2 regions of the Vibrio sp. genome follow, and region 2 is predicted to be linked to the other one. Evidence: predicted binding sites of a transcription regulator. Region 2 holds the regulator's gene; the other holds the start of a gene.

Region 1 (6,024 bases), on a different contig from region 2:
CCTACCTCTGCGTAGAGCAAAGGTACATTTAATTTCTGTAATTGAACTCGAAGCTCGAATAAGCGTCGATAGATCAAATCAGCTTGAATCGGAGCTAGATTGTGCTCAGCCCATGTCTCGGGAGTGGCTATGTAGGCAGCCACGACACGCTCTTCTGAGTTAAGCGCCTCAATCAACGCAGTGTTGTCGATAGAACGGAGATCGCGCCGAAGCCAGACTAGCTTCATACCCCACCTTCCGTTTGTTGAAGAAGCTCAGAATAAACAATAGGTAATTCACATTGCTCACGGAAACCAACTAAACCTTTAAGTTGTTGTGATGTAAGAGGACGCACGCTAAAGAGCGCAATCTGTTTGTAGGCCTCTGCAAGAGGATAACTACCGAGTCCAGACACCTCTTCAATGTCGTCTAAAATCGTCATATTCCAGCCTTGCTCTGATAACTCAGCGGACCAAACTCGGCTTTGTAGATCACGACTTCCTAGATTGATTAACAGACACTTTCCTAGTTGAGATGCTTTGTTCTCTGCTTCAACAACGCTCTCTAACTTGCTGGTTAATAGGCCGTTGAATAATGATAGTTGAGAAACTCGAAGAGCTTTTTTGACCGCGCTTAAAGAGACAGTAGTCGGCTGGATAAATTGTCTAATCACTGTATCCAGCGGATACTCTTTTACTACTTGATGGATGATAGACTCCGTTTTCGTAACGTGTAAGCTCGACAACGCAGCGATTACCGCATCGACTTCGTCCAACGCGGTTGCCTCATCTGTCGGCATTTCGTCTGATGAAACCTGACGTTCAATCAGACTCTTAACTTTGCCAATAGAGACGCCTTTGCTCAGCCACATCTGTACCGCTTGGATTAATGCGATGTCTTCGTCACTATACAACCGATGACCTTTGCTAGTACGAATAGGCTGAATAAGATTGTAACGACGCTGCCAAGCCCTAAGTGTTACGGGCTTCACACCTGTTATCTCTGATACTTCTCTGATCGCGTAAAGCTTCTTCTCACAATCCATAACGTAAACGTAACTCCTGAGGATAAGGGTTCAAAAATTTCTGATTCAGCAAATACTCATCTGGATGATGAGTCAGATAGTGTTTAATAAGAGTGAGAGGGGCGAGTAAAGGAAGTAAACCCACACGGTAATCGTCAATCACCTGACGTAACTCAGATTTACTCGCTTTATCGAGATCTCGTTTAAAATAACCTTGTAAATGCATTAGCACGTTAGTGTTGTTCTTTCTGCTAGCACGACTCGCGAGCGCTTGCATCAACTCAAGGCGGTATTTGAAATAGAAGTCATCAATATCGTAGTTTGCAATATCTGCCACCAGACGTCCCAAATCTTTATATGCCATTGGATTGTGAGCCATTAAAGTCAACTTGTATCTGGAATGGAACTTGACCAATGCGCCACGTGTTGGAGTTGGTCCAATCGATTCGTAGAAATCATGCAGGGTAAAAACGCGTGTGATGAAGTTTTCTTTAAGAACGGGATCATTCAGGCGTCCGTCTTCCTCAATAGGCAACCAAGGCATTTGCTTCATCAACTCCGCCGTATACAACCCTACCCCGACGTTCTCCGCACCTGCCTTTTTATACACTTTGACTCGTTCCATGCCACACGTTGGCGACTTAGCGCAAACTATATAACCGCAAAGCTGCTCGCTGCCAAGCTGCTCAACTCTAGTTCGCGAATAACTCAACATTGCCTCAGTATGTTTAATCTCATTGTTTTTTGTCTCTACGAGTTCTATGCGCTCTTCATTGGACATAAGACGAATGGTCGGCCTTGGCACAGGCATTCCCATTCCGACTTCAGGACAGACGGAGACAAAGTTAAAATACGGAGATAACTCTTTCGTCACAAAGTTGCTGATTTTATGTCCAGTATCAAAACGAACTTTCTCGCCAAGTAAACACGAACTGATACCAATATTTATTGAAGCTGCCATTTTAATTCCCTCACCTTAAGGTGTACAAATTAATTTCTTGTATAAGTTTTAGCATGACTCTCGCATGCTGTACAAAATATTTTTTTGTACAATATAGCTTTGGTACGGATCGTTTACGCTTTTGGATCAGCTAAAAATAAGCAATCGTTTTTCCGAATCGATTGCATTACCAATTTCAACAGAAAAAGTTATCAATCACCAAATTTACCGTGCAACACCCGACTTTTGTGACATACTTCTCATGGACCATTAGCTTATCTAGCTAGTATTGCCTCAACAGATTAAACAGAATCAACAAAATTGGTAATCAGGAAACTGATTGACTAATAAACTTGGAGTATCAACTATGGCAACCCCACACATTAACGCTCAACCAGGTGATTTTGCAGAAACAGTACTTATGCCGGGTGACCCACTACGCGCTAAATACATCGCAGAAACATTCCTAGAAGATGTAAAGCAAGTATGTGACGTACGTAACATGTTCGGTTTTACAGGTACTTACAAAGGCAAAAAAGTATCAGTAATGGGCCACGGTATGGGTATCCCATCATGCTGTATCTACGTTCACGAACTTATCGCTGAGTACGGCGTAAAAAATGTTATTCGTGTAGGTAGCTGTGGTGCGGTACGTGACGACGTAAACCTAATGGACGTTGTTATCGGTATGGGCGCATCTACTGACTCTAAAGTTAACCGTATCCGTTTCAATAACCACGACTTCGCTGCAATCGCTGATTACGGCCTTCTAGAAGAAGCGGTAAATCAAGCTCGTGCTCAAGAAGTACCAGTAAAAGTTGGTAACGTATTCTCTGCAGACCTTTTCTACACTCCTGAAGCTGACATCTTTGAGAAGATGGAAAAACTAGGCATCCTTGGTGTAGATATGGAAGCAGCTGGTATCTACGGTGTTGCTGCAGACCTAGGTGCTAAAGCACTAACAATTCTAACAGTATCTGACCACATCATCCGTGGTGAGAAACTAAGTTCAGAAGAGCGTCAAAAGTCATTCAACGACATGATGAAAGTTGCTCTAGAAACTGCAATTAACATTTAATTTATTCCTTTTGCCACCAGGCTTAGCTTGGTGGCCCGAATAATCCCGAGGGGGAGATAGTGACTACTGGCAAACTGCCACAGGAAGCAGACGGTTTACAGCTCAACTTTTGTAAAACATTGGCGTGTGACAACTTTGGATTGAGTGATGCACATCGTTACGTTGTGCAGCATGCGAACCCTAAACGACCTGCGATGGTTTGTCGGGAGTGCGGTGCTTTCCCCCCCTTACTTAATAACCAAGAAGTTCTTAATGAGCTTCATCGGTTAAGGCACCTTCATAGTGATGGTCTCCCTGCGTGTCGTAACGACGACTGCGAAAATTTTGGGCTATCAGTACACACTCATAAACACCTCTACCACGCCTTCGGTTATAGTGGCGATCGCCAACGCTACCGCTGTAAAAATTGCCAAACCACATTTGTCGACAAATGGTCAGGCGCAAACAAGAAACTCCAATTCCAAGAAAACCTACTTGGCTTGCTCTTTATGGGTTATTCGGTGAGAGAAATCTGCCGCAAGCTAGAGATCAATCCAAAGACGTTTTATGATCATCTCGATCATATTGCGAGCCGATGCCGTCGCAAGCTCGCGATGTTCGATGCACGCTGGGTAAACCACGCGCAAAAATACGAGTTTGCCTCCCACTACGTTTCACTGCAGCCTAAAAGCAATAATGGGGTACTGTGGATGGCGACAGGGGAAGCCCAAAGTGGCTACATCCTTTGTCAGCACGTTAACTATTCGGCTAATGAAGAGCCTATTGGTGGCCTAGATCATGATCCGTATTCGACACCCTCTCGGTTTGTTTCAAGAGAACACTCTTCAGAAGCGAACATGCCTGTTCCGCCTCCTTCACCTGTTTTGAAAGAGAGGATTGATCAGCAATATCAAACCATATTGGCACGCGGCAACGTTGAAGATCCCATGGGCAACCTTTCAGTGTTTAATTACCCGTCCAAAGGGGCGTTAATTCGACCACCTTATACCTCTTATGCGCATTTTCTTCACGTGCTCGATATGTGTCAGGAGGAGAGCCAGGTATCCATCTATCTACCTCAAGATCCCGTACTACGCTCTGCGGCACTTAGCGTATGTTTACCGCGTATTAAGCGCCAAAATATCGACTTAATGTATGTTGAGGAAGATAAAGGTTGGCATACTGACAATGAAATCAACAAGATTGATATTGTGCATATGGGATGGTGGCGAGATCGCTGGGCCATAAGCACTGTCGCTCAACATTCCAAAGGTATTTGCTACCTAGCGGGTGAACACAATCAGCCTGAGCATTGGCTGCACAAGGCTTCGATTAAGAAGACGGAATTCTATCAGCAGCGTTTTCAAACATTGTTTGAAAGCTTTATTAATGAACCTCGTCGAAAACTTCGCCCCGGTGGCCTATTACCCATGTTAGATATCTTCCGAGCATGGCACAATTTGTGCTACCAAGATAAATGTGGGAATACGGCGGCGCAAAACCTCGAGTTAACCCAATCACCACTGACATTAAGAGAGTTGCTTTCATAATTGTCAGTAATGTGACGAGCCCCGTTAAACCGCCTGAGTTTTAGTACTTTTAGTAGAGTTAAGTAACCTGCTATTCTTATAATGTTAGCAAGGTTATATATCTACACGCGGTAAGGGATTGATTCATTGGATAAAAGCCAAAGACTATTAGAGATAGAGATAGATCAACTAAAGGCTCGGATTGAATCCGAACCTGATAAAGTGAGAGCTATCGCGGAGCAGTGCGCCTTTCGTTCTGCTCAAATACTCTATCCTGAAGGTGAAATTCAATGCTTGGTAATCATGTCTCGCTGCGCGTGGAATACCATGGACTACCGCAAGGGGCTTAAATATATCAAGGAAGCCCAGAGCAAACTGAGCGCCTTAGACACCGATGACCTTCTCCCTGAAATTCTCCATATTCATGCTCTCCACTATTGGGGACAAGCGAAATACTACTCCGCACAGCAGTACTGGATTAACGCTTTAGAACAATCAGCGCTTGTCGATGAAGTTGAAGTTCAGCTAGAAGCCCTGATCGGTCTAGGTAATGTTTGGCGGATTACAAACGAATATCAACTGGCTAAAACCACCCATGAGCTGGCAGTGACAGTTGCAAACAACGCGCGCGTAAGTTGGCTGGAAGGAAAGGCGCGGATCTTACTCGCTTGGGACCACTACCTTCTTAACAATTATGTTGAGATGCTATCGGTCCTAGATGGTGCCGCTGAAGCCTTGAAAGATCACTACGACAATACATGGCAAGCGGAAATCTGGGACTTCCGAGGATTAGCACTATTAGGGTTAGAGCGCTTAGAAGATGCCGAAGAAGCGACGAACAAAGCCCATTCATTAGCCGTGAAACATGACTTAGTATGGATGAAAGCTCATTCATATATTAGTCGCGCGCGGTTAGAACTGTTACGTAAAAACCCTCAAAAAGCTTCCGAGTTATTGAAGAATGCGGAGCAATCTGCAACGTCGTTTGATAATGGCGAGCTGCTGTCACAAATCTGCTTTCAACAATCTCGAGTCGCTGAAGAATGCGGCGAATTCAAAATTGCTCTGCAAGCTTTCAAAAAGTATCGAAAGCACTCAACCGATATGCTGCGCGAGCAAACAGCTCGTGTCAGTAATGACAAAGCACGAGCCTCCAAACGCCAATTAGAGCAACGCGCTCGAAAACTCATCAACCGCATTCGTGGGCAACACGAGTTTGATCCTGAGAAACACCTCAGTCAGATGGTGTCAGAAATTTATTGGTGGGAACAATTGGTACTGTTTAAGACCGAGTTAAAGCGTTCTAACCACGCCGTCATCATGATTCAGCATTCCGATTCAGGCTACCTGGATGTCTGTGCCGAACTCGCGCATTCACTATGCAACAAGCAAGACCTGCTGTCTCGACTGAGTAGTGAACGACTTGGCCTTCTACTTGCGGATAAAGGTGATGAAGCACTTAATGTCTTTCATGTACTAGCGAAAATGATTGAAA
Region 2 (6,024 bases):
AAGCCCAATCTCAACAACCAGAGAAAACAAGTACAAACAGCGCGGCGGCAAAAAAAGATCAAAAACGCCGAGAAGCTGAGTTCCGTAAACTCACTGCGCCAATTCGCAAAAACCTGACAAAACTTGAAGAAAAAATGGATAAGTTGGGTGAATCGTTAGCGGATGCTGAAACGCAATTATCCGATAACTCACTTTATGAAGCCGAAAATAAAGCTAAACTTAATCAAGTACTAGCCATTCAAGCCAATAGTAAAGCTGAGCTTGAAGATGTCGAAATGGAATGGATGGCTCTCCAAGAAGAGCTAGAACAGATGGAGCAGGAGTTCAATAGCCAATGAGTTCAGAGCACGCCGAGATTTCTTTAACACTAGAGCGCTTATGGCAATTTAGCTTGCAGTACTACAGTGTGCGAGAGGTGAAAGATGCGTGCTTGAACCTGCAAAATCAGTTTAAAGGCAATGTAAACTTGCTGCTCCTGCTCAAGTGGCTCGATGAGCAGCAAGTTTGTTTTGGCGAACAAGACTGGCACCGTGTTGAGGAGTGTCTAGGGCGCTCTGAAGCCCTACTTCTCAATTACCGTGAGCTAAGGCGAAAACTGAAAAGCCAAGTACCAGATACCTTATACCGCGAATCTCTCCAATTCGAACTGCAACTCGAAAAGCAACAACAGTCTGATCTGGTTGACTGCATTAACAGTATTGATCTCGAAAAGAATCACGCAGAGCCACTTACTTTACGTTATTGCCGCCAACTTGGAGGTGAGCGACTCTACTCAGCCTTTGCAGAACCCATTGACAATATCGCTAACCTATAGAGAGCCGCTATGACTCAGTTTGTCGCCGCCAAAGGCTTAACCAATCCACACCTTCAGACTCTTGCGCCACGCTTTATACGCAAAAAAGCAATGTTCGAGCCTATTTGGCAAACACTGGATACACCAGATGGTGACTTTCTTGATATCGCTTGGGGTGAAGACACGCAAACGACCGCAGCAACATACAAACCGATTTTTGTCCTGTTCCATGGTTTAGAAGGCTGCTTTTATAGCCCGTATGCCAATGGCCTAATGGATGCCTTCAATAAGCAAGGTTGGCTTTCTGTCATGATGCACTTTCGTGGTTGCAGCGGTAAGCCAAATAAGTTGGCGCGAGCTTATCACTCAGGTGAAGTTGAAGATGCACGTTTCTTCTTGGAATTCCTGAATAATCTGTTCCCAAATCAAAAAAAAGTCGCCGTGGGTATCTCGCTAGGCGGTAATATGCTGGCGAATTACTTAGCCAAGTACAATCATGACCCATTAGTCGATGCTGCTACAATTGTCTCTGCCCCTCTCGACCTTTCTGCCTGCTCAGAGCGTATCGAAAAAGGCTTTTCGAAACTGTACAAAAACTATCTACTTTCATCCCTTAAGAAAAGTGCGTTGCAGAAACATCATTTGCTCAAGGGTGAACTTGGCCTTAGCTACCAGTGTATTAAGCGTGTGACTCGCCTATATGAGTTTGATGATTTGATTACCGCGCCCCTGCATGGATTTCAAGATGCTGAAGATTACTACCAACGCTGCTCTGGTATCCATCGTCTTAAAGAGATCAAAATCCCAACTCAGATCATTCACGCAAAAGATGACCCATTCATGACCGATGCGGTGATCCCTAAATTTATTCTGCCAGATAACATCGATTATCGATTGTTTGAGCAAGGTGGTCATGTCGGCTTTGTGAGCGGAAGTGCCATCAAACCGAAATTCTGGCTCGAAGAAGCCCTCCCTGCCTACTATGAAAGTCTCACCGATCCGGCATAATAGCGGCCCCAAAACGAACATAAAATCACGAGGTATTTATGATTGTTCCATGGCAACAAATTGATCCAGAGACACTAGATAACTTAATTCGAGAATTTGTCCTTCGAGAAGGGACCGATTACGGCACAATTGAAGTATCACTGCAAAGCAAGATAGACCAAATTAAGAAACAACTTGAGTCAGGCGATGCTGTCGTGGTTTTCTCTGAATTACATGAAACCGTCGACATTCAACTCAAAAACAAGTTTTAGAGAACTGCATACAATGACGGTTTGCTAAAGCGTGTTATAGTGAACTCCGATTACAGGAACGTATTCATAGACAAGGTTTGTCATGTCAGCAAAACACCCAATAATTGCCGTTACCGGTTCTTCTGGTGCCGGAACTACAACCACTTCAGAAGCTTTCCGCAAGATGTTCAATATGATGAACGTCAAGCCCGCTTGGGTAGAAGGCGACAGCTTCCATCGATTCACTCGCCCGGAAATGGACGTCGAAATCCGTAAAGCGCGCGAACAAGGTCGCCATATCAGTTATTTTGGCCCGCAAGCGAATGACTTCCCTGCATTGGCTGAGTTTTTTCGCAAATATGGCCACGAAGGCACCGGCCAGGTACGTCGCTATCTGCACACCTTTGACGAGGCAGTACCTTATAACCAGATGCCGGGCACTTTCACACCATGGCAAGACCTACCGGAAAATTCCGATGTAATGTTCTATGAAGGCCTGCATGGTGGTGTCGTCGATGGTGACGTCAATGTCGCTCAACATGTCGATTTTCTGATTGGCATGGTGCCGATTGTTAACTTAGAGTGGATACAGAAATTCGTCCGTGACACCCGTGATCGAGGCCACTCTCGCGAAGCGGTTATGGACTCGATTGTTCGTTCGATGGACGACTATCTCAATTACATCACCCCGCAGTTCTCACGAACACACATCAACTTTCAGCGCGTACCAACAGTAGATACATCGAACCCACTTAATGCTAAAGGTATCCCAAGTCTAGATGAAAGCTTTGTGGTAATTCGTTTACGCGGAATTAAGAATGTCGATTTCCCATATCTATTGGCTATGATTGATGGCTCATTTATGTCGCGCCATAACACTTTAGTGGTGCCTGGCGGCAAGATGAGTTTTGCGATGGAATTGATCGTTCGACCAATCCTACAACAGCTGATCGAAACGGGAAAAATTGGCTAGAACTCACGGCTAGAACACGATTACTTTTCATACCGTGATCATGTGCACAGTTTTGCGTAGTAAAACCCAAGTAGTACCCGATTAAAATCAAGAAATCGTTTTCGAAAAAGGATACTATTTGTAACCGAAACACAAGTTGGCTTGCAGCATTTGTAAAGTGCTCTTATCCTAGTAGGCCTATTTAAGGCTTTGCTAAAACATGGAAAGCGGCAAGCGTACCCTGCAGAGGAAGTGAGATATTATGGTTCTAGGTAAACCTCAAACCGACCCAACATTAGAGTGGTTCCTTTCACACTGTCATATTCATAAGTACCCTTCAAAAAGCACGCTAATTCACGCGGGCGAGAAAGCTGAGACTTTGTACTACATCGTAAAAGGTTCAGTAGCGGTTCTTATTAAAGACGAAGAAGGTAAGGAAATGATCCTTTCTTACCTAAACCAAGGTGACTTTATCGGTGAGCTTGGTCTATTCGAAGAAGACCAAGAGCGTACCGCATGGGTTCGTGCTAAATCTCCTTGTGAAGTTGCAGAAATTTCGTTCAAGAAATTCCGTCAGCTAATTCAAGTAAACCCAGATATCCTTATGCGTCTTTCAGCGCAAATGGCAAGCCGCCTACAGGTGACTAGCCAAAAAGTGGGTGACCTTGCGTTCCTAGACGTAACTGGCCGTATTGCTCAAACGCTACTTAACCTAGCGAAGCAACCAGATGCGATGACTCACCCAGACGGCATGCAAATCAAGATCACTCGTCAAGAAATCGGTCAAATTGTTGGCTGTTCTCGTGAGACTGTAGGTCGTATCTTGAAGATGCTAGAAGAGCAGAACCTAATCTCTGCTCACGGTAAGACCATCGTTGTTTACGGTACTCGTTAATCTCGATTAACTGCTAAATTTTAAAAGCCACCCATTGGGTGGCTTTTTTGTTCTTGGGGTCTACCAAATAGATAATCGATTCTCTCGCTTATCCATTGGTACTTTCGAAGATTTTATCTGCAGATGCTGCCACGAACCCAGGGTAAAGCTCTCCATTACTCATTGGGTAACGTTTAGCAAACTCATAGAAGCCACCTGGAATAACTTCACTCCCTTCAGTAAAGGTAACTGCGACTTTATCTGCCATGGTTGATGATTGCTCCAGCAGTACATCTGGAGAACCTTTCACTTCACCACCAAACTCATTAATGGTAAAACCAGCATCACGTAGGTGGTTATTCACACCAACCACTTCATCAAACGCACTTAACTGGTTCACGCTCACGGTAAAGTGGTTTGCACCATAACCATGGGCAGCTAGCCAAGAGGCGTACTCACTCTCTTTTGCCAGCGATTGGAAATCAGCATAGCTAAGATCCCACAAACGTCCTCCATACAAGAATTCTGGGCTTTGCAATTGAGAAGCATCGACCTGCTCAACCAATTTAGCCACAATTGCCTGCAACTCAGCTGAACACTCTTCTACCTTCAACTCACTAATGAATACTTTCGGTTGAGTTGGGTCTGGGTGCTCAAAGTGCTTAGCGACCAACTTTTTGCTCTCAAACACATAGTCGCCACAAGGTGTGTAACCTGCGTCAAGGAATGGTTGAGCTAACGTGGCAATGCCTAACGGCTCTACATTAAAGGTGCGCAAAGCAATATGGTCGTTGATCAGAGCTTCATCTTCTTGCAGGAGGTGATGCACTTTTTCAGCAGAGGGACATAAGCGTTGAATATAGTCATTCCATAACGGTCGGAATAAAACATCTGGCGTCATAACGCCTCCTTGTATAGGGTTTGTTTACGTTAAAGAGAGCTTATTAGTATTATTTTTAGATATAAAAGAGGCCATCTAACCAAATGTGTCCAGAAAATCTGATTAGATAGCCTTCAACCTGTGACGTTTAAAGTGCCTTCCGGCTCGGGAAGGCAAGAAGGGAATTCCCTAATTTATCTCGTTATAGCTCTACCCCAGGGCTAAGCGTAGCAGGTAGTAACGTTTCACCGCCTTCCATCGAAGCCATAGGATAAGCACAATAATCTGCTGCATAGTATGCGCTTGGGCGTAAATTACCCGACGCACCAGGACCACCAAATGGCGCATCTCCGCTCGCTCCGGTTAGCTGACGGTTACGGTTTACGATACCTGCTCGAATATGGTCAACAAAGTATTCCCACTCGCTGTCATCGGTAGACACCAGGCCAGCCGATAAGCCAAAGCGTGTGTCATTCGCCAGTTCGACCGCTTTTTCCAAACCTTGGTAACGAACAACTTGCAGTAGTGGGCCAAAGTACTCTTCATCTGGTAGCTCAGCAATCGCTGTTACGTCGATGATGCCAGGAGTAACAAACGCCGCTTCACCTGCTTTCGCTTCGATTAGACTCTCACCGCCAAGCTTTTGTAGGTTCGCTTGAGCTGCAAGAATGAAGTCAGCGGCTGCTTTTGAAATTTGAGGCCCCATAAATGGAGCGGGTTCTGCAAAAGGCTGATCGACACGGATCTTGTTGGTCGCTTCTACCAGTTTGCTCACTAGCAAATCACCTTTCTCACCTTCAGGTACATACAGGCGACGTGCACAGGTACAGCGTTGACCGGCACTGATAAACGCAGACTGAATAATAGTATAAACCGTCGCATCTAGGTCACCATAGCTCTCAGAGATAACCATAGGGTTGTTACCGCCCATCTCTAAAGCCAGCATCTTACCTGGCTGACCAGCAAACTGTTTATGCAGGATATGGCCTGTGTTTGCACTACCAGTAAATAACACGCCATCAAGACCTTTCGAATCAGCGAGCGCTATCCCCGTCTCTTTGGCACCTTGAACTAGGTTAATCACACCTTTTGGTAACCCTACTTGATCCCACAGTTTCATCGCAAACTCACCCGTTAGTGGCGTTTGCTCTGAAGGCTTAAATACCACTGTGTTACCTGCTAATAGTGCTGGCACGATGTGACCATTTGGCAAATGACCAGGGAAGTTATACGGCCCGAAGACTGCCATCACGCCTAGTGGGCGATGGCGTAAAACAATTTGGTTAC

Evidence for each region. The regulator CRP, encoded in region 2, controls carbon source genes, mostly activating them, when cyclic AMP is high. The targets are predictions, from matches to a motif close to TGTGANNNNNNTCACA.
Region 1: the regulator CRP is predicted to act here: its motif matches at 2,191-2,206, upstream of deoD (purine-nucleoside phosphorylase).

The regions. Positions count from the first base shown of each region.
Region 1 is NZ_CFHWOM010000001.1:292,978-299,001, reverse strand. Features, by position in the region: gene phrB (deoxyribodipyrimidine photo-lyase) at 1-227, opposite strand, end outside; gene AC4MRV_RS01420 (MerR family transcriptional regulator) at 224-1,024, opposite strand; gene AC4MRV_RS01415 (YbgA family protein) at 1,014-1,964, opposite strand; gene deoD (purine-nucleoside phosphorylase) at 2,311-3,021, shown strand; gene AC4MRV_RS01405 (transposase) at 3,081-4,550, shown strand; gene AC4MRV_RS01400 (hypothetical protein) at 4,677-6,024, shown strand, end outside.
Region 2 is NZ_CFHWOM010000017.1:54,485-60,508, reverse strand. Features, by position in the region: gene AC4MRV_RS11510 (ABC transporter ATP-binding protein) at 1-338, shown strand, start outside; gene AC4MRV_RS11505 (TIGR02444 family protein) at 335-814, shown strand; gene AC4MRV_RS11500 (hydrolase) at 824-1,801, shown strand; gene AC4MRV_RS11495 (YheU family protein) at 1,840-2,052, shown strand; gene AC4MRV_RS11490 (phosphoribulokinase) at 2,135-3,004, shown strand; gene crp (cAMP-activated global transcriptional regulator CRP) at 3,246-3,878, shown strand; gene AC4MRV_RS11480 (DUF1338 domain-containing protein) at 3,967-4,758, opposite strand; gene astD (succinylglutamate-semialdehyde dehydrogenase) at 4,940-6,024, opposite strand, start outside.